DNA from 4 places in the Providencia rustigianii genome. Region 1 is predicted to be linked to each of the others. Evidence: predicted binding sites of a transcription regulator. Region 1 holds the regulator's gene; each other region holds the start of a gene.
What was found. The regulator PurR, encoded in region 1, represses purine synthesis genes. The targets are predictions, from matches to a motif close to CANGCAAACGTTTGCNTG.

Region 1 (7,489 bases):
AAGATAAATTGTTGCAGCAAGAACAAACACAGGAACTATCGGCTCAACAGGAATAGCAATTTAGGATTTCAGTCATTGGTGAGGCTATAGCTTAAGTTTAAGCCATAGCCTATAAAATCATCAATCATTGAAAGTTGTGAGCTATAATTTCTCACTGAAATTAACAGAAAATATTGCGTTGTCGCGTTCAATTGCATCGACGAGTCGTTTAAAGTGAACGCTGTTTTGGTACATTTCTAAGTCTTGCCGGCTTTCCCACTCTTCAAAAACAATATAGCCATTTTCTTTTGCCATAAGGTCATATTGCAAACATCCTTTTTCCCGACGGCTATGCTTCGCTATATCCCGAACGATCTTTTTAGTCAGATACCCATCTGTTTTTTCTGTAGTAATTTGGGCATATACAACAATACTCATACCGTTCTCCTTTTGTATTAAGAACTATCTTAATGGAGACTTTGTTTTTGTATTGTAAAAAAGCGAATAGTTTGATTTCAAAAACGCCGTCGGCGTCATAGTAAAGTATCGTTTAAAATCGCGATAAAAGTGGGATTGATCATAATAGCCTGTTTCAAACCAGCGATAAGTATCTTGTTCTTTTACCATGGTTTTTAATACATGCTCAAGACGGCAATTGATCTGGTAACGTTTTGGCGTGATACCAAATTCTTTTAGAAACTCTTTTTGTATCAAACGAGCACTATAGCCAGTGTCATTTGCTATTTCCGTTATTTTTTTCTCTGGATTACGGTATAGCGTATTGAGAACCTGATCAATAAAGTGAGTTTTCTTTGTAGCTTTATTTGCGTAGAAATAATCGTGTAATTCTTTAAAGGAAGAGTTAGCCAATGATTTAAACCAATTATCGTTCCAAATATGGCTCAGTGGCATAGGAGTATCTGTAAAGTTTAAGGTTCGCAGAGGAAGTAAAAAGCGCAATGCATCATGGCGAATACGTAAGACCATAACCGTGGCATTGTTAGGAATTGCAGTAAAAATATTAATTCTTGGAATGATGAGTTGATATGGATTTATAGATGTATGGGCATCAGTGGACATGCTGATATTGGTCGAAGAAATCCATATTTCCGCACCAGTGCCTGGAAATATTTTAATAGGAGATGTGAACTTCTTGATGATTAAAATTGAGCTTACAAACTCTTTTAATTCATCCGGTGGATAATACTGTTTTAGCATGGTTCTCAAAAATTCATCATTGAATGATTTTATGATAGCCTGTTTTGAATATAAAATTAACCCTATAAATTATTCGTAACTAATTGAAGATAAAAAAGCCACATCGCTTATTGAAGTGTGATGTGGCTAAGTCGTGGCTAGTTGAAATAATTAGGAATTATGCTGGTACTCAGCACGCTTTACCTCATTATTCGACTTTACGGCACAACGTTGCATCCAATAACCAAGAATCATCGGAATAATAGTAAACGCCATAACGCCAGTTGTTGCGAGTAATGGGTTGAAAGCAAGAGCAGAGACAAGCAAGCTAGCTAAGAAGCACAAACCGAGTTGCAATGCATTCTGTAAGGCGGCAGCTTTGCCACTGGCTGTTGGGAATGCATTCAGTGCTTTCGAAACTGCAATGGGATAGGATGCTCCATTCATCGCTGCCATAAAGCAGAATGGAATTAGAATTAAGGTTAATGTTGGTTGGCTATACAGTGCCATGATAAACAGTACGGACATACTAATAGCATAACCAATTAATAATAACGGGAATAACAGCTCAGCTCGCACTTTTATCAAAACAAAGCGGCAACCGTATCCACCGACAATAAATGCCAGAGTTTGCGGGATGTAGCTTAAGCCGATATCAGCAGGGTTAAAGCCCATATCACGTAAGATAAATGGTGAGCCAGTTAACCATGCAAAAAAACCTGCGCTACAAGAAGCATAAATCAGCACGTTTCCACTAAAGATACGGGAACTCATTAATTTTGAAAAAGAAATTTTATCTGATGAAGATTTTTCTTCTAAAACTGTTTTTGGCGTGATTTTCTTTAAAAATAAAGTCGGAAGAAGCAACAGAACGCCAACCATCATAAGAACAACAAAAATAAACTCCCAATCCTTATGCTCTAATACCCAAGCACCCAATAGTGGCGCTAAAGCCGGAGACAGAGCAACAAGAGGCATAATTGAAGCAAAGACTTTTTGAGTATCTGCTTCATCATAGCGATCAATAACTAATGCTTGCCAGAGTACTGCAGCCGAACATACACCGACAGCCTGTAAAAAGCGCAGTATTAACAATTGAGTTGCATCTGTAACCCACAACATTCCGAGGCAACTAATAATAAATAGTGATAATCCAGCGATCAGAATTGGCTTACGACCTAATTTATCTGAAAGGGGCCCCCACACTAGTTGAGCAAAAGCAAAACCAGCTAAAAAAATACTGAGTGAAGCGCTGATAGCACCTTCAGTTGTATTCAGGGATGTTTGCATAGCACCAAAGGCAGGCAGATACATATCGATGGCCAAAAAACCTAGCATGCTTAACCCTGCAAGGTAAATCAGAAAACCGGAAGAGTTTTTTGTCGCAGTATTGGTCATAGTATTTTACTTAATTAATATTTGAAATAATGTTAACGATTATCTTATTGTATAGGCTGTTTTTTTACATTGTGAAACGGTAATATTTGGACTCTGTTATCAAATATTTTGAAAGGAACGCGTATGTGGTCAGCGCATGCACTTGAAGTAATTGATGCTGTTGCTCGAACGGGAAGTTTTAGCGGTGCCGCCGAAGAGCTGCATCGTGTGCCTTCTGCAATCAGTTATACTGTAAAGCAAATTGAGGAGTGGCTTGCTGTACCTCTATTTGAACGACGCCATCGTGATGTTGTGCTCACTGAAGCGGGTGTTATCTTTATCAAGGAAGGACGATCAGTTATCAAAAAAATGACTGATACCCGCCATATGTGTCAGCAAGTGGCAAATGGCTGGCGTGGGCAATTCAGTATTGCTGTGGATTGTATTGTTAAACCACAGCGAACAGAGCAATTGATCTTGGATTTTTATCGACATTTTCCTGACATCGAATTATTTATTCACCCTGAGGTTTTTAATGGGGTATGGGATGCCTTAGCTGATGGGCGTGTGGATGTGGCTATCGGTGCTACACGCGCGTCTCCAATTGGTGAGCGTTACAGTTTTCGTGATATGGGATTTATGTCTTGGCGCTGTGTTGCTAGTCCTGATCATCCCTTAGCTCAAATTGAAAACAAGCTTTCTGATGACCAAATGCGTCAATATCCTAGCTTATGTTTAGAGGATACATCACGTAGTTTACCTAAAAGAGATACATGGGCACTGGATAACCAGCGGCGCTTAGTGGTGCCATACTGGGAGAGTGGATTAACTTGTTTGATGAATGGTCTTTGCGTTGGAATGGTACCGGAACACCGTGCAGCACCATTATGTGAACAAGGGAAGTTGGTGGAGTTAAAGCTATCACAACCATTTCCATCGAGCCCTTGTTGTTTAACTTGGGTAGAGAATAATCCTTCTCCAGCGTTGAGTTGGTTACTGGATTATCTTGGCGATAGTGAAACCCTCAACGCTGAATGGTTATCGTCCTGAATAAGACATCCTTATCGACGATAATCAATAAATGGACCATCCGCGACAGAGCGACGCTCAACTAAGCGAGGATGAACTTCAATCGTCTGTGCATCTTCGCGTTTATTAACAATACGGTCGAGCAACATCGTAAATGCCATCTGCCCTAAACGCTCTTTAGGCTGATGGATGGTAGTCAATGCAGGGGTAAAATAACGAGCATTACGCACATTATCATAACCAATAATGGAAATATCCTGAGGGACGCGCAAGCCCATTTCATCAGCAGCGCAGATGGCTCCCATCGCCATAATATCCCCACCACAGAAGACGGCAGTAGGGCGATGCTTATTACTTAAAATTTGCATCATGGCTTTATAGCCGGATTCTGGTTCGAAATCCCCTTGAACGATCCATTCATCTCTTAGGGTAACCTTGGCTTCTTCCATGGCCTTTTTAAAGCCAGTAAGCCGCCCTATACCGGTGTTTCTTTCAAGGGAGCCAGGGATCACTCCAATGTCACGATGACCTCGATCAATTAAGTAACGCCCAGCAAGATAACCACCATGGAAAGAGTTATCAATAATACTATCTGTAAAGTCGCCTCGAGATGTACCCCAATCCATTACGACCATGGGGATATTGCGATAGTCTTCCAGCATACTGATAAGAGTGTCAGGGTATTCGGAACACATCACCAATAAGCCATCAACACGCTTTTGCGCTAACATTTGCAGATAGGCTTTTTGTTTACCTAAATTACTATGGGAGTTACATAAAATTAGGGTATAGCCTTTTTCATAGCAACTATTTTCTACCGACTCAATAACTTCAGCAAAATAGGGCGCTTCACTTGATGTTGCCAGTAAGCCAATAGACTTTGTATGGTTGACTTTTAAACTACGGGCAACCGCACTTGGTGAATAATTAAGCTCTTTGATGGCAGCCCAAACGGCTGTCTTTGTATCATCAGCGACAAAACGCGTCTTGTTGATAACATGGGAGACGGTTGTGGTGGAGACGCCAGCACGCTTCGCCACATCTTTAATCGTTGCCATGGGAAGAAAAAACTCCTGACCAGACTTGGTCTCTAAAAGAATTCTAGTTAAATAATTACCTGCATATTGATGCATTGACCCTTTACAAGCAATAATTTAGCGATTTGTTATCGATTTTGTCTGATCTAGCGCAAAAACGAAAGAAATAATTGATGTTATAACATGTGACATAAGCACTGGTTTTGCATTTTTGTGGATGTATACTAAATTAACCGTTGTATTGGCATGGTTAATATTACTTCAACTTCTTTACTTTAAATGAGAGGAACTCATGGATACAGATTTTAAATATGGATTAATGGCGGCAATGGGCTCTTTAGTTGTAATTATTCTTTTTGCCGTACATATTTTTTGATTTCTTTTTTCACCACCATTGAAGGTGAAAAACAATTAAGGGCGAGTATGATACTCGCCCTTAATCATTTTAGATCTGAACTACAATTAAGCCAGATTTTCTTCAACAAATTTCCAGTTAACCAGCGCCCAGAAGTTTTCTAAGTATTTTGGACGTGCGTTACGGTAGTCGATATAGTAAGCATGTTCCCAGATATCAACAGTCAAAATAGGTTTATCATCACCAGAAATTGGTGTTGCTGCGTTAGATGTATTAACGATAGCTAGACTACCATCAGATTTTTTAACTAACCAAGTCCAACCTGCGCCAAAATTTTTAATAGCAGCATCTGTGAATTGCTCTTTGAACTGAGCAAAAGAACCGAATGCTTTATTGATTGCTTCTGCAACTTTGCCAGTAGGTTCGCCACCTGCATTAGGGGCTAAGCAGTGCCAATAAAAAGTGTGGTTCCAAACTTGAGCGGCGTTATTGAATACACCAGCCTCAGAAGTTTTAATGATTTCTTCTAAAGACAAACCTTCAAATTTAGTCCCTTTGATTAGGTTGTTCAGGTTAACAACATAAGTATTATGGTGTTTACCGTAGTGATATTCTAAGGTCTCTGCAGAGATATGAGGTTCTAAAGCATCTTTAGCATACGGTAGAGCTGGTAATTCAAAAGACATTGCGTACTCCTTGATTGCTTTTATTCAATATTTAGGGTGTTTGCTCGTAAAATGAGCTGAAATTGTTCTTACTTCTATTATTACAGCTAAAACGTTAACGTCGTATTATGCTGTTTGATATATCATTTAATTATTATCATAGGATACAACTTTTAAGAATAAAAAGCCTATCCCATGATGCTATTAATGACTAAGTTTTTGTTGGGTATATTCAAGTTTTATCTCGGCAACCTCTCCACTTTTAGCTTTTATTGAGTATGGAAAAGCATTCAGTGTTATTAATTTGCTAATATATTAACAAACAACAACCATAATTACACTGTAAAAACAGCGCAGTAAAATAGACATTTGCAAAAGAGAACCAATGTACGCAGCTTTTCACCTTTTGAGTGAAGCAAGTAGGAGTGCTATAGTAATCACCTTACAAAACTGGCATATTGTATGAAACTATCACTGAGCTGTTTACGATGTTTTAACAGTGCCGAGAAGTCATTCCAGTTAATGATTTCGGTATATAAAGAGGCGGGTAATACTGCTAATTGACTACAAAATCAGCACCCATGCTTTAGGAATTAGAAATGACAACAATTGAAAAAATTGAGCGCCAAGTTAAAGAAAATCCAATTTTATTATATATGAAAGGCTCGCCAAAGCTGCCAAGCTGTGGCTTTTCTGCTCAAGCAGTGCAAGCTCTATCTTCTTGTGGTGAGCGTTTTGCTTACGTTGATATTTTACAGAATCCAGATATCCGTGCAGAGTTACCAAAATACGCCAATTGGCCAACATTCCCACAACTATGGGTCGATGGTGAATTAGTTGGTGGATGCGATATTATTGTTGAGATGTTCCAGCGTGGCGAGTTACAAACGCTAATTAAGGAAACTGCGGATAAATATCGTTCTGCGGATGACGCGGCCTCTGAATAATTTACTGCTGTTGTAATTTGTTAAAATTACATCAAGTAATAAAAACCGTATTAGTATTTTAAAGTCTAATACGGTTTTTTTATGTAGTTACTTACACTATTCGGATTCTGCGGGGAGGGGCCAACCACCGAGCTTCTTCCATTTATTCACGAGTTCGCAGAACAGGAGCGCAGTCCGATTGGTATCATATAATGCGCCATGAGCTTGTTTTCCATCAAAAGGAATTCCTGCGGTAACACAGGCTTTAGCCAAAATAGTTTGCCCAAAAACTAAGCCACTTAATGCGGCTGTATCGAAAGTGGCAAAAGGGTGGAAAGGATTACGTTTTAAACCAGAACGCTCTGCTGCATTCATCACAAAGCTATGGTCAAAATTAGCGTTATGGGCCACCATTATGGCGCGATTACAGTCAGTATTTTTCATCCCTTTGCGGATCGTTTTAAATATGGCATGCAAAGCATCATATTCACTGACTGCACCGCGTAATGGATTTGTTGGGTCAATGCCCGTGAATGCAAGCGCGGCAGGCTCTAGGTTAGCGCCCTCAAAAGGCTCCACATGAAAATGTAAAGTCTCATCAATAGATAACCAACCTTCATTATCCATTTTCAAAGTAATTGCCGCTATTTCTAATAGACCGTCCGTTTTAGGATTAAAGCCACCAGTTTCAACATCAATAACGACAGGGTAGTAACCTCGGAAGCGATTTACCAGTGAGTTAGGATTATTTTTTTCAGACATTTGACTTTCAGTTTACGGTTTCTGGTTGGCTTTTATTATGCCAAAGGGAATATATTTTTGTCGCTAAATACAATAGAAAATTTAGGTGGACATGAAAGCCACCTAAATTTTAAACAATTGAGTTGATTAGTGACCTAACCCTTTACTTGCACTTTTATTTTC
Region 2 (7,489 bases), 1.4 Mb from region 1:
GCTAAGTGCTGTAAATTCAAAAGAGAACTCAGGTTGAATATTCATCAGCAATGACTGCGTCACTGTAAAGTTATCGATGGTGAACGCTGATAACCAAGAGGGTGCTGGCTGGGCAAAGAATGTTAACCAATCTTCAGGTAAAGTATACAGTGCTCCAGCGAGTGTCCCATCAGTAATAGTCAGGGATTTATTGTTACGCTGCCACACGCCACTGAGGCTAAAAATACCTTTATTATAGTAGCCGGATAGCTTATCAAAATTAAGGTTATCGCCATCAATATTTAATTCGCCGATGAGTGTATCTACTTGTTGATCATGAATAACCAATTGGTCGACATTGAAATTGATTTTACTTTTAGGGTTGCTCCAGCTGCCTCTCACGACATTAATTTTATCGATTTCGGTGCTTAGCCCCGATAGTGCCCAATCTTGTCCCTGAATATCCACATCGGTGAGCGTCAAATCTTTAATCTGGAGTGTTCGGTCACTATTGATATCCTCGAAAAGCGCATCGAAAGTGAGATTATTTTGCCATCCCACTTTATTCATCGAGAGACCATCAATATTAATGCTACCGTCAGCAAATACTTTTCCTTTACCGGAAATATAACCATTATTGAGATAGCCGGTGACTTGGCTAAACTCAGTCACTTGTTCCTGTAATTTTCCTGTCATAGCGACATTACGAAAAGGTAGGGAATTGATGGCCAACTCTCCTGTTGTAAAACGAAAGTCACCATAGCCAAAAGGATGGTTGACGGTAGGTTTCCACGGCGTGATACCACCGGTAAACCCAGCAACCAGCAGGGTGTTTTTTCCTTGGGTTAATTGAATTTTGCTACTTTCAAACTGTAAAACTTTAGCAGAGATAGGGAGATTAGTGCTGGTATCTGAAATCTGAGCTGTAAGCTCCCCTTGTGTGATTGTTAATCGTTGGATGGCTTCACCATTGATCATATTAAGCCAATTGATATCCACGACAATTTGATCCGCGTTTAACGCTAACTGCTTGTCGCGAGACTCAATTTTTATATCTTGGAAAATAAATTTACCCGGTTCAGCAAATCGATGCCCCATAATGCCGACATTAATATCGAAATCAGTGAATTTACTTAATAATTGACTCGCATAACCTGCTCCCCAACGAGTTTGCAGTGCAATATAAGTGGCAACAAATAAGATCAACAGAAGCAGAAAAATATAACTAATAAATCGAATTAACCTTCTCACGGTAGTCTGCTCCCTCATAAATCAGATAAAAACATAGATGACTAATCTGTCTAAGATATCGACAATTTGAAGGATAGCATACAGAAGAACCGCCAGAGTATTCAACTCTGGCGGCAATAGGAATGATTATTTTTCGTGAGGGAAAATTAGATTCAGAACGATAGCGGTTAAACCACCAGCCGCGATTCCGGAGGAGAATAATGTTTTCAGCCAATCAGGTGCAAATTGCAGGATCAGCGGTTGTTGAGAAACACCCATTCCAACGGCAAGGGATAGGGCGATAATCATAATTGCGCGGCGGTTTAATGGCTCACGAGAAACGATACGTACACCAGAAGCTGCGATAGTTCCGAACATGACGATGGTTGCACCACCGAGCACAGGCTCAGGAATTTGTTGCACAAAACCTGCCACTGCGGGGAACAGTCCCAGCAATATCAACATTAAGGCGACAATGTAGCCAACATAACGGCTAGCAACACCGGTTAACTGAATGACACCATTATTCTGACCAAAACAGGAGTTAGGGAATGTATTGAATATTGCGGAAACAAGGGAGTTCAAGCCATTTGCTAATACACCTCCCTTAATGCGTTTCATATACAGCGGTCCACGAACCGGTTGCTCTGATACATCTGATGTTGCGGTAATATCACCAATGGTTTCTAAAGAAGTCACCATAAAAATTAAGATCAGGGGAACGAGTAAGTTCCAATCAAATGATAAACCATAATAAAAAGGTTCAGGAACGGTAATCATTGACTGGTTGATATCGCTAGCTTGTGCTGCTGGTAGCATATCCATCCACCAAGCTGCAAGATAGCCTACCGCCATGGCGATAACCAAAGAAGCGACTCGGAGATAGGGGTTTTTCTGGCTGGTTAACAGAATAATCACTGCGAGCACAATGCCCGCAAGCATCAGATTATCAAGGGCGCCAAACGTATTGTTATTCAGGGCACTGTATCCCCCACCTATCGAGGTTAATCCCACTTGAATGAGTGATAAACCGATAATCATTACCACAACACCAGAGACCAAAGGTGTAATCACTCTACGTGCTAAATGTAGGAAACGGGAAAGGATTACTTCGGTTAATGACGCGACCATTAGGGTACCAAATAAAGCAGCCATCATTGTGGGAATATCTGCGCCTCCTTGCTGAAGGGCAACTCCTCCCATAATTAAAGGGGCGACAAAGTTAAAGCTTGTTCCTTGAATGGAAAGTAAGCCAGAGCCAACGGGACCCCATGCTCTAATTTGAATCAGCGAGGCAATTCCGGATGCAAACAATGACATACTGATAATACGCTGAGTATCGTGCGCAGGTAGCCCAAGTGCTTGGCAAATTAACATCCCAGGGGTGATAACGGCGACAAACATGGCTAATAAATGTTGGCAAGCAGCAAAAATGGCTTGGGGTAATGGGGGTCTATCTTCAAGGTGATAGATTAATTCACTTTTAATTTGTGCTTTTTTTTCAACACTTTGTTCTTCAGATGTCGTTGTGTTCATTGCTCTAATTCCACCAGCAAAAAGCGCATTTTAAAGAGATAAATATAAAAAGCAATCGTTTGCGCTAAATTTTTTAATTTACTTTTAAATTGGGAGCATCACATTTTTATATGTTTTAACTTGTATTTATCGCGAATTTTTTTTCTAATCCTACCACCTGCTTTTGGCGTTTTAAGGAAAAAAATAACGTCTAATTAGTTTTAAATAATATTAACAACAGACGAGGTACATAAATGTATCATCTCGATGTCTACGGCACACTGGTCGCAGCCACACTTGTGCTATTGCTCGGACGTAAACTGGTAAAATCGGTTTCATTCCTCGAAAAGTACACCATCCCTGAGCCCGTTGCAGGGGGATTATTAGTTGCTTTTAGCCTCTTGGTCATTAAGCAAGTATTTGACTGGAGCCTCTCTTTCGACTTATCACTGCAAGAACCGATGATGCTCGCGTTCTTTGCAACCATTGGCTTGAACGCAAACCTAGCGAGTTTAAAAGCTGGCGGTAAAGCCTTAATGATCTTCATTTTTGTGGTTGTCGGTCTATTACTGGTTCAAAATACAGTCGGTATCGCACTGGCTACATTCTTAGGTCTCGATCCGCTAATGGGACTATTAGCTGGTTCAATTACCTTATCGGGTGGGCATGGTACTGGCGCTGCATGGGGTAAAATATTTACCGATGAATACGGCTTTAAGAGTGCAACTGAAGTTGCGATGGCTTGTGCAACATTTGGTTTAGTGCTTGGAGGGCTGATAGGTGGTCCTGTTGCACGTTTCTTAATTCGTAATATTCCAACGCCAGGAACGGCGGATGAGGATAAAGATGTCCCTTCCGCATTCGAAAAACCGCAATCAAACCGTATGATTAACTCCATGGTATTGATTGAAACTATTGCATTAATTGCGATCTGTTTACTTGCGGGTAGCTATATTGCAGGCTTATTGGCTGGTACAGCATTCGCACTGCCAAAGTTTGTATGTGTATTGTTCGTTGGTGTGATTTTAAGTAATGGTCTATCCGTACTTGGATTCTATCGCGTATTTGATCGCGCAGTTTCCGTTATGGGTAACGTAAGCTTATCCTTGTTCCTTGCAATGGCTCTCATGAGTTTAAAACTATGGGAATTAGCCTCTTTGGCAATCCCAATGTTAGTAATTCTTGGGGTACAAGCATGTGTCATGGCGGGTTATGCAATCTTCGTGACGTTCCGTGTGATGGGCAAAAACTATGATGCTGCTATTTTAGCCGCAGGACATTGTGGTTTTGGTTTGGGAGCAACACCAACAGCGATTGCAAACATGCAGGCAGTGACAGACAAATTTGGTCCGTCTCATCTTGCATTCTTAGTCGTACCAATGGTGGGGGCATTCTTTATCGATATTGTGAATGCGTTGGTGATTAAGTTTTACTTGTGGTTACCTATATTTCCAACAATTGCTGGGTAACCATCAATAAAAAAACATTATAACTAAATGTATAAATGAAGCAGGTATTGCCGTGGACATGGATGTGTTCACGGCAATTTTCATTTCTAGGGAGAGGTTTTTAAGCGTGGCTATATTGTTCGCGTTCAGGAAGCCAACGTTCAATAATGAGTTGTGCATTCTCTGGGTAATTTTGCTGAATATGACGAGCCAAACGTTGTACTTCTGGCAACATATATTGGTCTCTGAGTAAATCGGCCACTTTGAATTCAGCATTTCCGGTTTGCCGAGTTCCCAATAATTCACCGGGACCACGAATTTCTAAATCTTTTTGTGCAATCACAAAACCATCGTTGCTATCTCGTAATACTTGAAGACGTTGCTTAGCTGTGTGAGTGAGCGGCGTTTTATAGAGTAAAACACAGTGAGAAGCGATAGCGCCACGACCAACACGACCTCTTAATTGATGTAATTGTGCCAATCCTAAACGTTCAGGATTATCAATGATCATTAAGCTAGCATTAGGGACATCGACACCAACTTCAATAACCGTGGTAGCAACGAGTAACTGGATTTCGTTATTCTTAAATGCGGCCATGATGCTTTGTTTTTCAGCGGGTTTCATTCGTCCATGTACTAAACCGACTTTTAGCTCAGGTAGCGCGAGTGCTAATTCTTCACTTGTCACTTGAGCAGCTTGGGCCTCAAGAACTTCCGAATCTTCAATCAAAGTACAGACCCAATAAGCTTGGCGACCTTCATCTAAGCACGCCTGTCGCACTCGCTCAACAATATCATTGCGTCTGGTATCTGGGATTGCAACGGTTGTTACCGGTGTTCGCCCAGGAGGGAGTTCATCAATAATCGATGTATCAAGGTCGGCATAGGCAGTCATCGCCAGAGTCCGTGGAATCGGCGTGGCGGTCATTATTAGTTGATGAGGGTGATTCCCTTGCTGCTCACCTTTCTCACGCAGAGCGAGCCGCTGATGGACACCAAAGCGATGCTGCTCATCGATGATAACTAACCCTAAAGAGTGAAAACTAACTTGTTCTTGGAAAATTGCGTGGGTACCAACGACCATCATTACTTCGCCATCGGCAATGGATTCTTGCTGTTGCTGACGCGCTTTCCCTTTTTGCTTTCCAGCAAGCCAGCCTACTTTAATGCCTAAAGGTTCGAGCCACTGTTTAAAGGTATTGGCATGTTGTTCTGCTAGAATTTCGGTAGGAGCCATCAGGGCAACTTGTTTACCATTTTCAATAGCGCAGATAGCCGCGAGGGCAGCAACAAGGGTTTTCCCTGAGCCAACATCACCTTGGATCAGCCGCATCATCGGTGTGTCTCTATGCAAATCTTTTTCTATTTCTGCCACAACTCGATTCTGAGCATTGGTCGGAGAGAATGGCAAATTATCTAAGAAAGGTGATTTTAATTTTCCGGTTGGAACGAGTGGCTCTGCATATAGTCGTTCATTACCTGCTCTAATCGCGAGCATACTTAAATGGTGAGCGAGTAACTCTTCGAGGACTAAGCGTTTTTGCGCTGGATGGTGACCTTTTTCTAATTCACCTAATTCAACGTCTGGTGGGGGATTATGTAATAAACGGATAGCGTCGGGCAGGCTAATTAAACCACGATTTAGCTCTTCAGGAAGAAGCTCTTGGATATTGCCATTATCGAGCATCGCCAAAGCTTGTTCCATCACTTTTCTCAACGTCGCTTGGCGTACCCCTTCAGTCGTTGGGTAAACAGGCGTTAAATTTTCTTGCAGTGTAATATTGTCAGTATCCTGAGATACTTTGTATTCTGGGTGAATAATTTCAGGCCCCGTATTTCCCCGACGAATCTCGCCGTAAGCAGTGACCTGACGGCCTTCAGCTAAGCTATTTTTCATGGCGGCGGAGAAATTAAAAAAGCGCAGCGTTAAATTTCCTGTTCCATCACTGATTAAACAAGTCATCATTCTTTTGCGCCCAAAGACAACTTTGGTTTGCAGTACCTCACCCGTGATTGTCGCTGTTGTCCCCGGAAGCAGGTCTTTTATCTGGTATAAACGGGTATGATCTTCATAACGAAGAGGAAAATGCAGTAGTAGGTCCTGAACAGTGTTCAAACCGATTTTACTCATTTTTTCTGACTGGCTAGCTCCGATGCCATGTAATGAAGTCAGTGAAATGGTATTAAGTAGACCACGGTTCATCATTGTTCCTTAACTTTGCTGTTTTCTCTTCATTTTTTCAGTTAACTGCATTTGCATCCACCAAGCATCTTCCGCTTCTATTTGACCTTGTTGATTGATAAATGGTCGGGGAAGGTTCTTACGCTTGGAGACTTCAGCTAATACTGGATACCCCCCCTCAAAAAGCCACTCCTGCTGCTCTTGCTCAGATAATAGACTATATTCGCGATTATACATGCCAGCAAGTTGCCTTTGGCGCTGTGCTTCATACATGATTAATGCGGATGCTACAGATACATTCAGTGACTGGACCATGCCTGCCATAGGAATGATAATATGCTGATCTGCAAGCGCTAATGCTTTTTGAGATATGCCTTTTTTCTCTTGTCCCATCATAATACAGGTTGGGCGAGTATAATCAATTTCACGAAAATCAACGGCATGCTCTGATAGGTTGGTCGCAAGAACCTGCATACCTTGTGCTTTGATTTGAGCAATAGCATCTTCAGTCGATGAATGGGAAATCACTTTAACCCAGCTATTGCTCCCTGCGGCGGAAGAAACAGAAAGTTTAACGTGCTGATCCGGCCAAATTGCATGGATTTGATGGATACCAATCGCGTCTGCACTCCGAACAATAGCGGAGACATTGTGAGGTTTATGAATTTCTTCGAGGCAGAGTGTGAGGTCGGGCTGCCGCATCGCCATCATTTGGCAAATGCGGCGATAGCGGCGTTCATTCATAGTTAGAGTTCAGTATCTTTAATAATATCGATTAATTACGGTTACGACTGACGCGTAATACGTCCGGCATAATCCGGATTTTACGCATAACGTTTGCGAGCTGAATACGGTTTTTAATCGACAGACGGATAAATGCGCAATAAACACGACCATCTTTTTCCTCGGTGTTCATGCTTTGAATGCTCGAATTTGCGCCGTTAATTGCCGCAGTCAAGTTAGCTAAAGCACCTTGATGGTTGATCATATCGACTTTGATTTCAGCGATAAAGTCAGTATCCGTGTCTGTATCCCACTCTACAGCCATAAATTTATCGGGTTCTTTTTGATAACCTCGAATATTACGGCAAGATTCATGGTGGATAACTAGCCCTTTACCTGGGCTAATATGCGC
Region 3 (7,489 bases), 870 kb from region 1:
TTTATCTGCGTGGTGGATCATGACAAACTTATCCCATAGCTGTTCTTGGGATTCAGTTCGTTCAGGGTCGGTGATGATGGTATTTGTGATAGGGCAGACAGACTGACAGGTTGGCTTGTCATAGTGGCCAACACATTCAGTGCATAGGTCAGAATCTATTTCATAAATTTCCTGTCCCATGAAAATAGCATCATTAGGGCATTCAGGTTCACACATATCGCAATTGATGCATTTTTTAGTAATTAATAGTGCCATTTTAATCGATTATGTCTATTTGATAATTTAACTTTTATAATTGTTGACTATTCTACACTGAACCGAATCAATTAAACACTGAATTATGATAATTGAAACTAAAGGGATTTCATTGTTAATAAACTGTGATTTTTTGTTTAAAACAAAAAGTAAGAAAAGAAAACACATGAATTTATTTTAATTAAAAATTAAAAATAAGGACTTAAATTACAATCCTTATTTTTATGAAATCATTTATTGAATAATATTAGTAAGTAATTAAATTGTAGATATACCAATATTTAGTTTTGTCTGATTGAGTATAGAAATGCAGAACACCATTTACAATAAAGAAGGTTGCAGATTTGATTGAGTCTTCAATGGAAAACTCTTCAGAATACATTAATTGGATACTCGCATTATCAGCAATTTGATAAACATCGATAACTTTTTCATCCAAGTTGTAACCATAAAGATATTGTTTATTTTGAGTTGAATCGTAGAAAGCTTGGATATTTTGTAGGTAGGTTTTTAATTTTCCTTTTTGAACAACAGCAGATGCATCAATTTTACCTGCATCGGACATGTTATAGATCATATAAGATTTATCTCTTGAATGGCCTAAGAAAAATGATTTTTTACCGGCAATAAATGCCAGTGTAGTTGGATAGAACTCATCGAACATGTTCGATTGAACGGTTCTTCTAATAAATGCCATTATTATTCCTCGTATTTAATTTAAGAAAACTCAAGTTCCCATTAATCATATTTGAATGATTTGAATTTAAAAATAATGTTAATTGTTAGCTTGTTTTATATATTCGAATGATTTAAAAATTAATAAATGCAAGTTGTTCACAAATAAATCAAGTTGTGATAGTAATAAGAAAAAACGATTAGGATGTAGCGATGTTTGAAAATCTCGGGGTATTAAATTTTTGGACGTACTTGGCAGGGTTAATCTTGATTATCATTGTACCGGGACCTAATTCCCTGTATGTACTGAAATCAAGTACCTCACATGGCACTAAATCAGGCTATCGGGCTGCATTGGGGGTATTTACTGGAGATGCAATGTTAATTTTTCTTTCTTTCATTGGTGTTGCATCGGTGATTAAGGCATCACCAACCCTGTTCATGGTTGTGCGCTATCTTGGTGCGGCATATTTACTCTACTTAGGTTGTAAAATTTTATATTCCACTTTTTGGCAAAAAAAATCATTACCGGTTGGTAAAGAAACCATTGAAATCAAAGCGGAAAAACATTTTACCCGTGCGTTAATTCTGAGTTTGACAAACCCCAAAGCAATTTTATTTTATATTTCTTTCTTTATTCAATTTATTGACTTTAATTATGCTCACGCATGGGTTCCTTATCTGGTATTGGCAGCTATTTTAGAAGCAGTCAGTTTTTTATATCTCAGTCTATTAATTTTTAGTGGCTACCTAATTGCACGTTTTTTACGAGAGAAACAAATTCTTGCGAAATTAGGAAATTGCACGGTAGGCGCTTTTTTTATGGGATTCGCTGCAAAACTTGCCATTTTTAGTAATTAGCTATTGATTTATATTAGATTCAATTTGCAGTCACTTTAACATTTCGTAATAATCATGGCTTGGGTCTGAATAGGGGAGAGGTTAGTGTGACGCAATTAGAAATTGATGAGTATTGGATGGCTCAAGCTATTGAGCTAGCAAAACAAGCGCAAGATATAGGGGAGATCCCTGTGGGCGCGTTACTTGTCAAAGATAACCAACTGATTGCAACGGGCTGGAATCACTCGATTAAACAGCATGACCCGACTGCACATGCGGAGATCATTACCCTACAACAAGCGGGAAAAATACTGAAAAATTACCGCTTATTGGATACCACGTTATATGTCACTTTAGAGCCTTGCATTATGTGCGCGGGAGCGATGATACATAGCCGTATTGGTCGTGTCGTGTATGGCGCCAAAGATTTTAAGACAGGTGCTTGTGGTTCGTTTATTAACATTATGGGGCAAGCAGGATTGAACCATTATGTTGATGTCACCGGAGGTATCTTGGAAGACGTTTGTTCATCGATGTTGAGTGCATTTTTTAAAATGCGCCGTGAACAAATCAAAGCCCAACGACATCAGCAAAAGCAAGATCCATTGTGATTGTTGTGTGTATGGGCTCAAGGATAAATCATTCTTTTACTGATTGTGTGTTATTCACGGATTGAACATTATTACTCTCTGGATTTTTGATGACAGGATATTGAGGTAACGGCGGCTTAGATAGTAAATACTCACCTAATGAGCTTTCTGAGCCGGGCTTAGAGGAAGATGTCGAGGTTGAATTCTCTTTTTTATTAAATACGCCAAGATCAATCGGGGATTTTTGTGAGCTATTTAACTTATTTGGTAGTATGTAAGATGAAAGCTGTGGATCATTTTTTGGAACCACGACATAAACTTGTGATTTTTTAGCAATATCTAATGTCCGCTGTTTCTTTTCCTGACTTTGTAAATAACCCACCAAGCTTTGGTGGTAACGACGGATATTTTCGACATAACGATAGGCCTCATGACCGCGGGCATAGCCATAAGTCAGTTGAGAGTGATATTTAGGTTGAGCTAGCAATGGAAGTCTAGCTTTAACATCTAACCAGCGGTCAGGGTCGCCACCTAATTTTTCAGTGAGCTTACGTGCATCCATCATATGGCCATAGCCCATATTGTATGCCGCTAACGCAAACCACATCCTATCATCTTCAGCGATAGTTTTTGGCAGGCGCTCCATCAAATAAGCTAAATAAGCAGCGCCTCCCTTAATGCTCTCTTCGGGATCTAATCGATCAGAAATACCCATCGTAGCTGCAGTGGGTTTAGTTAACATCATCAACCCGCGAACTCCCGTCGGAGAAGTTGCTAAAGGATCCCAATGAGATTCTTGCCATGCGATGGCAGCAAGAAGCTGCCAATCAATGCTGTCGGCATATTTTTCAAATAAAGGTTGATAGTCAGGAAGTTTATTATTTATTGCACTAATAAAAGTGATGGTATCAAAGTAATCAAAAGATTCCACATGACTAAAATAACGTTCAGTCAAGCGCGCAAGAGTTTCATTTTGATTGCTGAGATTGAAAAAGTCGAGAAGGGCAGCATCAAGGCTATCGTCGTTACTGCGGCGCATATACCACGTAATAGCATGGTCATCGAGTAAATCAATCGCAACGGCTATTTTGGGATGGCTACGTTGTTGTAATGCAATAGCGATAGAGTCTTCTAATGTATAATCTATTTCGCCTTCAGCGACCATTTCAAGTAGCTGATTTGGGGAATACTCGCTACTTTCTTCCCACTTTAGGTTTGGATACTCTTTAGACAATTTTTGTAATGTGCTGGCGTGAGTACTCCCAGCAATCACCACTAATTTACCTTTTAAGTCGTTAAAAGATTTAGGGCGAGGTGAACCTTTGCGGTAAACCAATTGCTGAGTGACATTAAGATAACTCGGGCCCGCTTTCAGGGTTTCTAAACGATCTTTATTGTAGAGTAAGCCTGCAACAGCAATATCGGCATCATCATTTTCAAGATCTGCAAAAATTTGTTCAAAGGTGGGTCTAATAATAATTTTAAGCTTTACGCCAAGGTAAGTGGCAAAGTCTTGAGCAAGCTCATAGTCGAAACCACGTAGCTGATTTTGCTCATCAATATAAATAAGTGGTGAACTGACCGCACTGATGCGTAGCTCTCCCTTAGAGAGAATTTTGTCGATTTGGGTGCTGTGCGTATTTGACCATCGGATATTAAAGCCAATAATCATAGTCGCCAGCAATGCGATAACCACGACAATAAAATAGTTAACTTTTAAGTTATTCAAATAGTTATTTCTCGTATAAGAGCTGGTGTTGTATTTAGAAAATCGACTGTTGAGTAATGGTTATAAATCCAGTAGTTTGTATTCTGCTCAACAATGATGATCGGTGCAACTAATATTATCGTATTTAGCCCATCATAATATTTAACTATTCGCTCTCTTTTTAGTCACGCAAACGGTTTCGTATTGATGAACATTGCTCTATAATGGTTCTCGGTTTCCCTGCTTTCAGTTCAGGGCTGGCGTTTACAAGAGAGAATTTAAGACTATGGAAATTTTGCGTGGCTCACCTGCTTTATCAGCATTTCGTATTACCCGTCTTTTGGCACTGTTTACTGAAAAACAGCTCCCTGTTACGGATATCTATGCTGAATATATGCACTTTGCTGAGCTATCAGCCCCATTAAACAGTACTGAGCAAGGTAAGCTGAGTAGCTTGTTAAAATATGGTCCTTCTCTGGCGGAGCATGAACCTTTTGGCAAATTGGTTTTAGTCACTCCTCGTCCAGGCACTATCTCTCCTTGGTCATCAAAAGCGACAGACATCGCACATAACTGTGGTTTATCGCAGGTTAAACGTATTGAACGTGGTATTGCGTATTACATCCAGGCAGATGCAATGAGCACTGCCCAGTGGAATGAAGTCATCGGCATGCTACATGACCGTATGATGGAAACCGTATTTTCCTCTTTTGAACAAGCACAAGCGCTGTTTGTTCAGCAGCAACCTGCACCATTAAAAGTTATCGATATTATTGCTGGTGGACGTCAAGCCTTAGAAATTGCAAATAAAGAAATGGGCTTAGCGCTGGCGGAAGATGAAATCGATTATTTATTTGATGCCTTTAAGGGATTAAAACGTAATCCAACTGATATTGAACTGTACATGTTTGCACAGGCTAACTCTGAACATTGCCGCCATAAAATTTTCAACGCCGATTGGATCATTGATGGGGAAACTCAGCCCAAATCTCTCTTCAAAATGATCAAAAATACCTTCGAAAAGACGCCTGACTATGTTTTGTCCGCTTATAAAGATAATGCAGCAGTAATGGAAGGTTCTTCTGTAGGGCGTTTTTTCCCTGAACCTGATGGTCGCACATACCGTTATCATCAAGAAGATGCGCATATCTTGATGAAGGTTGAAACCCATAACCACCCAACCGCGATTTCGCCGTGGCCAGGCGCAGCGACAGGCTCTGGTGGTGAAATCCGTGATGAAGGTGCAACGGGACGTGGTGCGAAACCAAAAGCAGGATTAGTCGGTTTTTCCGTTTCTAACTTGCGTATTCCTGGCTTTGAACAGCCATGGGAAGAAGATTTTGGTAAACCAGAGCGTATTGTAACCGCGCTGGATATTATGACCGAAGGTCCATTAGGCGGCGCTGCATTCAACAATGAGTTTGGTCGTCCAGCCCTATTAGGTTATTTCCGTACTTATGAAGAGAAAGTTAACAGCCATAATGGTGAAGAGTTACGTGGTTACCACAAGCCAATTATGCTAGCAGGCGGTATGGGTAATATCCGTGCTGACCATGTTCAAAAAGGTGAAATCACCGTCGGTGCAAAACTGATTGTACTGGGTGGGCCGTCGATGAATATCGGCTTAGGTGGTGGTGCGGCTTCTTCAATGACATCGGGTCAATCTGCGGCTGATCTTGATTTTGCATCAGTTCAACGAGATAACGCTGAAATGGAACGCCGCTGCCAAGAAGTGATCGATAAATGCTGGCAGTTAGGCGATGACAACCCAATTCTGTTTATCCATGACGTCGGGGCGGGTGGATTATCTAACGCGATGCCTGAGTTAGTTAGTGATGGTGGACGTGGCGGGCGTTTTGAGTTACGTAAGATTCTTAACGATGAACCGGGTATGAGCCCACTAGAGGTTTGGTGTAACGAATCTCAAGAACGCTATGTTATGGCGGTCGCTCCAGACCAGCTAGAATTATTTACGGCAATTTGTGAGCGTGAGCGCGCACCATTTGCGGTAATTGGTGAAGCGACAGAAGAGCGTCACTTAACGCTGAATGATGAACATTTCGGCAATCAACCTATCGATATGCCATTAGATGTTTTATTGGGTAAAACCCCAAAAATGCTGAGAGATGTCAAATCTCTGAAAGCTGAACCGGAATCTCTTGATAGAACCACCATTGATTTAACTGAAGCCGTTAAACGCGTTCTTCATTTACCAGCAGTTGCAGAGAAAACATTCTTGATCACCATTGGTGACCGGACTGTAACGGGTATGGTTGCCCGCGACCAAATGGTAGGTCCATGGCAAATTCCAGTGGCTGATTGTGCGGTCACGACGGCGAGCTTGGATAGCTATTACGGTGAGTCGATGTCTATCGGCGAAAGAACACCTATTGCTCTGTTAGATTTTGCAGCTTCAGCGCGTATGGCTGTCGGTGAAGCGTTGACTAACCTTGCGTGTTCTTATGTTCACGATTTGAAGCGTGTGAAGCTGTCGGCAAACTGGATGTCTGCGGCAGGCCATCCGGGAGAGGATGCAGGTCTGTATGCGGCAGTAAAAGCCGTGGGTGAAGAGTTATGTCCTACATTAGGGTTAACTATCCCAGTGGGTAAAGACTCTATGTCGATGAAAACCCGCTGGCAGCAAAATGGTGAAGAGCGTGAAATGACCTCGCCTCTTTCACTGATCATCACGGCATTTGGGCGCGTAGAAGATGTTCGTTTAACGGTAACGCCAGAACTGAAAACAACGGCGGATAACGCACTATTACTGATTGATCTCGGACAAGGTCATCATGCGCTTGGTGGCTCTGCTTTAGCGCAAGTTTATCGCCAATTAGGCAATAAAGCGCCAGATGTGCGTGACCCAGCACTGTTGTTAGGCTTCTTTAATACCATCCAGAAATTGCTGTCTGAGCAAAAATTGTTGGCTTACCATGACCGTTCAGATGGTGGTTTGTTCGTTACACTGGTTGAGATGGCATTTGCGGGCCATTGTGGTATTAACGTTGATATTAGTTCATTCGATGAAGATACATTAGCGGCGCTATTCAATGAAGAATTAGGCGCCGTGATCCAAGTTCAAGGGGCTGACCGTCAATATGTAGAGCAGTGTTTTGCTGATGCTGGTTTATCGAGTTGCTTACATTATTTAGGGACAGCAACTAACGACGATGCGGTGATCATCAATAGCCGAGACACTGTTGTTTATAACGAATCTCGTAGCTTGCTTCGTGAATGGTGGGCAGAAACCACATGGCAGATGCAGCGTTTACGAGATAATGAAGAGTGTGCAGATCAAGAACATCAGGCGAAGAAAGATAGCCAAGACCCCGGCTTACACGCGAAACTGACATTTGATATCGCGGATGATATCGCTGCACCTTATATAGCAACCGGTATTCGACCTAAAGTCGCAGTACTG
Region 4 (7,489 bases), 730 kb from region 1:
GGTTCTGCTAAGCATAAAAAAGATGATGAGTAAGCAAATCATTCCTACTGCCAAGTCTCCATTGGAGGCTTGGCTCTCTTACCTTACTGACCTGCATAGCCAAAATATTGATATGGGGTTGGAGCGTGTAGGGCAGGCCGCCCGCCAAATGAATTTAACCCAACCCGCACCTCGTGTAATTACGGTGACTGGCACGAATGGTAAAGGGACAACCTGTCATACCCTTGAAAGCATATTGATGGCTGCGGGATTGAAAGTTGGGGTATACAGTTCGCCACATCTGATCCGCTATACTGAGCGCGTACGTATTCAAGGACAAGAACTTGCTGAAAGTGAGTTTTGTCAGGCATTTGCGGCAATAGAAGCTCAACGTGGAAATATTTCTTTAACCTACTTTGAATATGGCACCTTAGCTGCACTACAATTATTTAAGCAGGCAGCATTAGATATTGTGATCCTTGAAGTTGGGCTAGGGGGCCGTTTGGATGCGACCAATGTTGTGGACGCTGATATTGCAGCAATCACCAGTATTGCCCTTGATCATACTGATTGGCTGGGTTCTGACCGTGAACATATCGGTTATGAAAAAGCCGGTATTTTCCGTCAAGACCATTATGGTGTCGTAGGTGAGCCGGATATGCCAGCCTCAATCGGAGAATATGCCGATAAGATTGGAACACGCTTATTTCGTCGTGGAAAAGATTGGAATTACCAAGAGCATGGTAATCATTGGTCGTGGGAAAGTGAGCAACGATCATGGCAAGATTTGCCATTACCCAATGTTCCATTAGCGAATGCGGCAACAGCCATGGGTGTGATTAGCTGCTTAATGGAGATAGCGCCTGAATTAACACCAAAAATAACGGATCAAGCAATCTATCATGGTTTACAAACGGCTCAACTGCCGGGGCGTTTCCAGGTTATTGGCGAAAATCCGCTAAAGATTTTGGATGTCGCTCATAATCCACATGCCGCAGGGTACTTGGTGACAAAATTGGCGCAATTGCCCATTGTTGATGGTCGACGTATTCGCGCGGTTGTCGGTATGTTGGGAGATAAAGATATTCAAGGCACATTGCAGTGTTTATCCAAGCAAGTGACTGACTGGTATTTAGCACCTCTCAAAGAATTTCGAGGCGCGGATGTGACCCAACTGAGTCAACACCTTGATGATGCAAATGAATTTGATTCTGTGGAAGCTGCATGGCAACAGGCGTGTAATGATGCTCAGCCGCAAGATGTGATTGTGGTGTGTGGTTCATTCCATACTGTCGCGCATGTCATGATGTTATTAGAGAAAATAAAAGGATAGAGCCAGTGGCTAGTCAATTTCAAAATCGTCTTGCTGGCGCCATTGTCTTAGTAGCTGTGGGGGTTATTGTGCTTCCTGCATTACTGGATGGCGATAAGAAATACAATGAGAACGAATTTGCAGCCATTCCTATTATTCCTAAACCGGGTGATGAAGAAGATATTGAAGCAATTGCACCGATTACCCATAGTGCATCAACCGCTTCTTCAGAAGGAACCTCCGAGGCAATGTTATCGGAAGCTATCACTGAACAGCAACAGAGTGAAAAACCGCCGGTAGCAGCAAATAGCACAAACCAAAATGGTGCGACTATTCCTGTAAATGTCGCACCAGAGAAACCACGTGTTGAGCCAAAACCGGAACCTAAACCGGAGCCTAAGCCCGTACCAAAACCAGAACCTAAGCCAGAGCCTAAACCTGAACCGAAAGTAGAGCAAAAATCAGAGCCACAAGGTAAAGCCTATGTGGTGCAGGTGATTGCACTGAATAATGCCAACAAGGTTGAAGAGATCGTAGCTAAACTGAGGTTATCTGGGTATCAGGTTTATACTGTACCGGCACAACCCGTGAATAATAAGTTAACGCGTATTTATGTTGGACCGGATGCTTCAAGGCAGAAGCTTGAGTCTGCACTACCGGAATTAAATGCGATTACCGGCACTAAAGGAATAATACAGTCATTTAAACCTTAAATTCCACTGTGATTATCCTTAAAAGATAAAGGTATTTAGTAACTTACTGCGGCGATTATGATTTTTTCTTTTCGCCGCTGGTTTTTTTAAATTCAGTAAAAAATGGTTACGCAAACGTTTTCGTTTTCTGTTAGAATGCATTCGCCGTTGTCGTGAATGCAAATTTTGGAATGAGATATGGTCTGGATTGATTATACAATTATCGCCATTATTGGCTTCTCGGCACTGGTAAGCCTGATCCGTGGATTTGTTCGTGAAGCATTATCCTTGATCACTTGGGGTTGTGCATTTTTTGTTGCGAGTACCTTTTATCCTTATTTAGCCAGTTATTTTACGAACTTTGAGGATGTACTTATCCGTAACGGAATTGCGATTGCAGCTCTCTTTATTGCGACCTTAATTGTCGGCGCAGTAGTGAACTATGTGATTAGCTCATTAGTCCAAAAAACCGGACTATCAGGTACAGATCGTGTACTGGGGATCTGCTTCGGTGCGTTACGTGGGGTATTGATTGTATCGGCGCTATTATTCTTTCTCGATACCTTCACACCACTTCCTCAAAGTGAGGATTGGCAGCGTTCAGAGCTTATTCCGCAGTTCAGTCATATTATTAGGTGGTTTTTTGACTACCTGCAAAATGCGTCAAGTTTCCTACCGGAGAATATTTCTCCGTCTGGCTGATGAGGAAAGACTAAATGTGCGGTATTGTCGGTATCGCCGGTGTTTCACCGGTAAACCAATCAATTTATGATGCGCTAACGGTGCTTCAGCACCGTGGGCAAGATGCAGCGGGTATTGCTACGATTGATAGCACAAATAATATCCGTTTGCGTAAAGCTAATGGTTTAGTGAAAGATGTCTTTGAAACTCGCCATATGTTGCGGCTTCAAGGTTCTATGGGCATAGGACACGTGCGTTACCCAACAGCGGGTAGTTCAAGTGCATCTGAAGCTCAGCCTTTTTACGTGAACTCCCCTTTTGGTATTACGCTCGCTCATAATGGTAACCTGACAAACGCGCACGAATTGGCTCGTAGCCTATTTGAAACAGCGCGTCGCCATGTTAATACCACGTCAGATTCTGAAATCTTACTCAACGTATTAGCTTACGAATTAGATAAATTTGACCATTTTCCTCTTGAACCAGACAACGTTTTTAGTGCAGTTGCTTCTATGCACAAAAAACTTCGTGGTGCATATGCGTGTGTTGCCCTAATTATTGGACACGGTATGTTGGCATTCCGCGATCCCCACGGTATTCGTCCATTAGTACTAGGACGCCGGGTACTGGAAACGGGTGAACATGAGTATATGGTGGCATCAGAAAGTGTCGCGCTTGATACCCTTGGTTTTGAGTTTTTACGCGATGTTGCACCGGGTGAAGCAGTTTATGTGACTGAAGACGGTAAACTTTTTACTCGTCAATGTTCTGAAAATCCGCAACTGACCCCCTGCATTTTTGAATATGTCTATTTTGCACGCCAAGATTCATTCATCGATAAAATCTCGGTATATAACGCAAGATTACGTATGGGGCAAAAACTGGGGGCTAAAATTGCGCGCGAGTGGGAAGATTTGGATATCGATGTTGTCATACCAATCCCTGAAACTTCTTGCGATATTGCGTTAGAAATTGCTCATATCCTCGATAAACCTTACCGTCAAGGTTTTGTAAAAAACCGCTACGTAGGTCGTACTTTTATCATGCCGGGGCAGCAAGAACGCCGCAAGTCTGTACGTCGTAAATTAAATGCTAACCGAGCAGAGTTCCGTGATAAAAATGTTTTACTGGTTGATGACTCGATTGTGCGTGGAACGACGTCTGAACAAATCGTTGAATTAGCTCGTGAAGCAGGAGCTAAAAATGTCTATTTTGCCTCAGCCGCTCCTGAAGTTCGCTTCCCTAACGTTTACGGTATTGATATGCCAAACGCTAATGAGTTAATTGCTCATGGTCGTGAAGTGGATGAAATTCGTAAATTGATTGGTGCAGATGGTTTGATCTTCCAAGACCTTTCCGACTTAGTGGATGCGGTTCGTGAAGAAAATCCTGAAATCAACGAATTTGAGTGCTCAGTATTTGACGGCATCTATGTGACGAAAGATATTGACCAAACCTATTTAGATTATCTGGAAAATTTACGTAAAGATGATGAGTTGAAATTGAAAGATCAGAGTGATGTTGAGGATCTTGAGATTTATAACGAAGGCTAAATTTTCTTCATAATTAGTTCCACAACGTTGTTAACTGCACTCGTGAGCGCTAGTCACATACTTTTGTATGCTCCTAGCGCTCATTCGTTTGCTGCCTAGTTATGAAACTAATTATTTAGAAAATTTGTTTGAATATCACACTATATGTAATCAACGTTCCAATCCCCCCTGATATCCTTTCTATCATTAAATTCGCGCCCTACAACTTCATGACATTTGGTATATAATGCAAGAAATTGCGTGAAATTGGGGCTGACATGAAAAAACTTATCATTGGGTTAACTGGGGCGAGTGGGGCAATCTACGGTATTCGATTGCTAGAGGTACTCAAACCGGTACAAGATGTAGAAACCCATCTAGTGATGAGTGCGGCAGCGCGTCAGACATTGGCGTTGGAAACCGACTACAGTGTCAAAGATGTTCAACAATTCGCTGACCATGTTTATGATAGCCGAGATATCGCGGCTGCAATCTCTTCAGGCTCTTTTCGTACCGCAGGTATGGTAATTATGCCGTGCACCATGAAAACCCTATCTGGCATCGTACATAGCTATACTGATACCTTAGTCACCCGTGCCGCAGATGTGGTATTGAAAGAAGGGAAAAAATTGGTACTGGGAGTTCGTGAAACACCATTACATTTAGGTCACTTGCGCTTACTTGTCCAAGCCGCAGAAATGGGCGCCGTGATTATGCCACCTATGCCAGCGTTTTATCATCGACCTCAAGCAATTCAAGATATCGTTGACCAAACGGTGAATAGAGTACTCGATCAGTTTGATATTCAACTAGAGCAAGATCTATTCACTCGTTGGCAAGGTGCAAAATAATTATTGCTCAGGCGTTAATAAATCCTCTAAAGCAATTCTTAACTCAATAAATTCGAATTCGAATCCTGCTTCTTCTAGCCGTTTAGGAATGGCTTGTTGCCCCCCTAACAATAATGTTGCTGATTCACCCAATACGGCTCTGACCGCAAATGCTGGCGTACGTATAAAAGAAGGGCGGTTAGTGACATCCCCCATCATGGCTGCAAATTGGTCATTATGAACAGGGTAAGGAGAGGTCATATTAAAGGGACCTGATAACCCTGGAGTTTCCATTAAAAAGCAAATCGCTTTTACCATATCCTTAATATGAATCCATGGCATATATTGTTTGCCATGGCCGATAGGCCCGCCTGCACCCATTTTGAATATCGGCAGAATTTTTGCCAATAATCCACCATTTGGGGACAATACTAACCCTGTTCGCAGTAGACATACGCGAGTTTTTGGTGATTCTGCTTCTTGGGCGATAGCTTCCCAGCGGGCAGCTAGGTCATGAGTAAATTCGTCATGAGGTTGATCCACTTCGGTGATCACGGATTGACCTTGATCCCCGTAATAGCCGACAGCAGAGCCAGATAAAAATACACTGGGTGGATTTGAGCTGGCTTTAATCAAGTCTGTGATTTTTTGTGTGATTTTCCAGCGGCTATCACATAGGATTTTTTTCTGATCCGCTGTCCAGCGTTTTTCTGCGATAGGTTCGCCAGCAAGGTTAATGACTACATCAAAATCATTGAGGTTGGTTTTATCATTTAAGGTCGTCCAACATTCTACCGCTTTACAAAATAAGCTATATACTTTTTGTGGGGAACGACTTAATACGGTGACTTGGTGGGAATGCATAACTAGCTCTTGAACGAGTTGTGTGCCAATTAGCCCAGTACCGCCGGTAATTAAAATTCTCATATTCCACCCTCATTCGATTTTTAGGTTACTCACGATACCTAAATAATCTAATATTTATCGTTCTATTATAGATAACTATAGCATTAGGAATTAGGAATTGTTGGGTTTCAGTTAACGGTTCGAAAAAAAGAATTTTGTATTATATCTTAAAGGGATGTGTTGATTTTTGTAATGGAGTCCAGCGGCAAATTTGGTTAGGATCCCTTGCATCATATTGATGAAAAGAATACTTTGTAGCGAAGTATTTCTGGTGAATAGGCTAAATAAGGTTTTCAGGATGGAACAACAGACCGAATTCGTGGAGTGGGTAGATATTGTTGATGAAGACAATAATGTGATAGCACAATCTACACGTAGTCAAATGCGCGCTGAAAACTTGCGACATCGTGCTACTTACATCGTCGTGCATGATGGTATGGGGAAAATTTTAGTGCAGCGAAGAACGGACATTAAAGATTTCTACCCGGGGTTATTAGATGCCACTGCCGGTGGAGTGGTTATGCGAGATGAGAATATCCTAGAATCAGCTAAGCGTGAAGCAGAAGAAGAACTTGGTGTTGCGGGTGTTCCTTTTGCAGAACATGGCACATTCTATTTTGAGAATGAAAATTGTCGAGTATGGGGTGGGCTATTTAGCTGTGTTAGCCATGGCCCTTTTGCCTTACAAGAAAGTGAAGTGGTTGAAGTGAGTTGGTTGACTCCCAAAGAGATCACTGCACGTTGTGATGAGTTCACGCCGGACTCATTAAAAGCGCTATCTCTTTGGTTAACACGCAATAATGAGTCAAATAAAACGATCAGTTGCTCAAGCCCAGAGTAAGTTATAACTATTAATACCCAAGAAGGGCTACTAAAGTAGTCCTTTTGTGTTTTTGTGATTAGTGAGCTTGGGTTCTTTGATCTTATCGGATAGAGGGTATTGATGGAGCTTGTCGGCGTAAGATATATTGGCATCAATAACCTTTTCTCCAGATTTATTTTTTAAAAAAGTATAAGTATTAGACACTTTATCTAATACTCGGAAAAATTTTTCTTTTTCAGTTGTAATGACTAACCCTTTATTGGGTTCAAAAAATTCAAATATGGGAATACCATCTAGATGTTTGATAGCAATTCCCATCGCATGGAATTGTGACGAAAAATCACTGATGGTGTCCTGTTTCCTTTTTAAACGTAAGTCAATTTTTTGTTTGAATTGCGTTAGTGTCATTTTTTCATTGTAACTATATTCTGATGTTTTTTTTGCGGATCGGTATGGTTCATAAAAAATTCCATATTTTTTATTTTTATTCTCTAAATTTTTTTTTAGTAAACTAGTTTGAAAACATTCGGATAATTTAAAAAAGGATTCAATGCTATTAGCTGATAAATTATTTTGATAGTGATTAGAACACTTTTGTTTAACTTGTTTTGAGTGTTCCTTAATACACTCAATTTCAAACGGCATTTTATCTTTCAATAAATTTTTTCTAAGGTTTGGAAAATAAGTGTAAAAGTAGAGTTGCATTGTTAATTCGCAAAACCTTAATGAATCTG

Region 2: gltS (sodium/glutamate symporter) is a predicted target of PurR. The motif match lies at 2,794-2,811, and genes of this name have one in related genera.
Region 3: purL (phosphoribosylformylglycinamidine synthase) is a predicted target of PurR. The motif match lies at 4,255-4,272, and genes of this name have one in related genera.
Region 4: cvpA (colicin V production protein) is a predicted target of PurR. The motif match lies at 2,112-2,129, and genes of this name have one in related genera.

What each region holds. Positions count from the first base shown of each region.
Region 1 covers NZ_LR134396.1:1,694,466-1,701,954, forward strand. Annotated here, with positions in the region: gene EL244_RS07815 (riboflavin synthase subunit alpha) at 1-56, shown strand, start outside; gene EL244_RS07820 (putative quinol monooxygenase) at 142-417, opposite strand; gene EL244_RS07825 (helix-turn-helix transcriptional regulator) at 442-1,197, opposite strand; gene punC (purine nucleoside transporter PunC) at 1,348-2,574, opposite strand; gene punR (DNA-binding transcriptional activator PunR) at 2,698-3,603, shown strand; gene purR (HTH-type transcriptional repressor PurR) at 3,615-4,640, opposite strand; gene sodB (superoxide dismutase [Fe]) at 5,082-5,660, opposite strand; gene EL244_RS07850 (Grx4 family monothiol glutaredoxin) at 6,239-6,586, shown strand; gene rnt (ribonuclease T) at 6,683-7,327, opposite strand; gene gloA (lactoylglutathione lyase) at 7,454-7,489, opposite strand, start outside.
Region 2 covers NZ_LR134396.1:334,957-342,445, forward strand. Annotated here, with positions in the region: gene EL244_RS01545 (AsmA family protein) at 1-1,230, opposite strand, end outside; gene EL244_RS01550 (uracil-xanthine permease family protein) at 1,357-2,745, opposite strand; gene gltS (sodium/glutamate symporter) at 2,979-4,193, shown strand; gene recG (ATP-dependent DNA helicase RecG) at 4,294-6,375, opposite strand; gene trmH (tRNA (guanosine(18)-2'-O)-methyltransferase TrmH) at 6,385-7,098, opposite strand; gene spoT (bifunctional GTP diphosphokinase/guanosine-3',5'-bis pyrophosphate 3'-pyrophosphohydrolase) at 7,130-7,489, opposite strand, start outside.
Region 3 covers NZ_LR134396.1:2,564,516-2,572,004, reverse strand. Annotated here, with positions in the region: gene EL244_RS11840 (YfhL family 4Fe-4S dicluster ferredoxin) at 1-255, opposite strand, end outside; gene EL244_RS11835 (hypothetical protein) at 503-952, opposite strand; gene leuE (leucine efflux protein LeuE) at 1,144-1,791, shown strand; gene tadA (tRNA adenosine(34) deaminase TadA) at 1,878-2,381, shown strand; gene mltF (membrane-bound lytic murein transglycosylase MltF) at 2,410-4,032, opposite strand; gene purL (phosphoribosylformylglycinamidine synthase) at 4,355-7,489, shown strand, end outside.
Region 4 covers NZ_LR134396.1:2,423,479-2,430,967, reverse strand. Annotated here, with positions in the region: gene accD (acetyl-CoA carboxylase, carboxyltransferase subunit beta) at 1-33, shown strand, start outside; gene folC (bifunctional tetrahydrofolate synthase/dihydrofolate synthase) at 23-1,312, shown strand; gene dedD (cell division protein DedD) at 1,318-2,004, shown strand; gene cvpA (colicin V production protein) at 2,182-2,685, shown strand; gene purF (amidophosphoribosyltransferase) at 2,700-4,217, shown strand; gene EL244_RS11180 (UbiX family flavin prenyltransferase) at 4,475-5,047, shown strand; gene EL244_RS11175 (TIGR01777 family oxidoreductase) at 5,048-5,953, opposite strand; gene yfcD (NUDIX hydrolase YfcD) at 6,231-6,773, shown strand; gene EL244_RS11165 (hypothetical protein) at 6,804-7,489, opposite strand, start outside.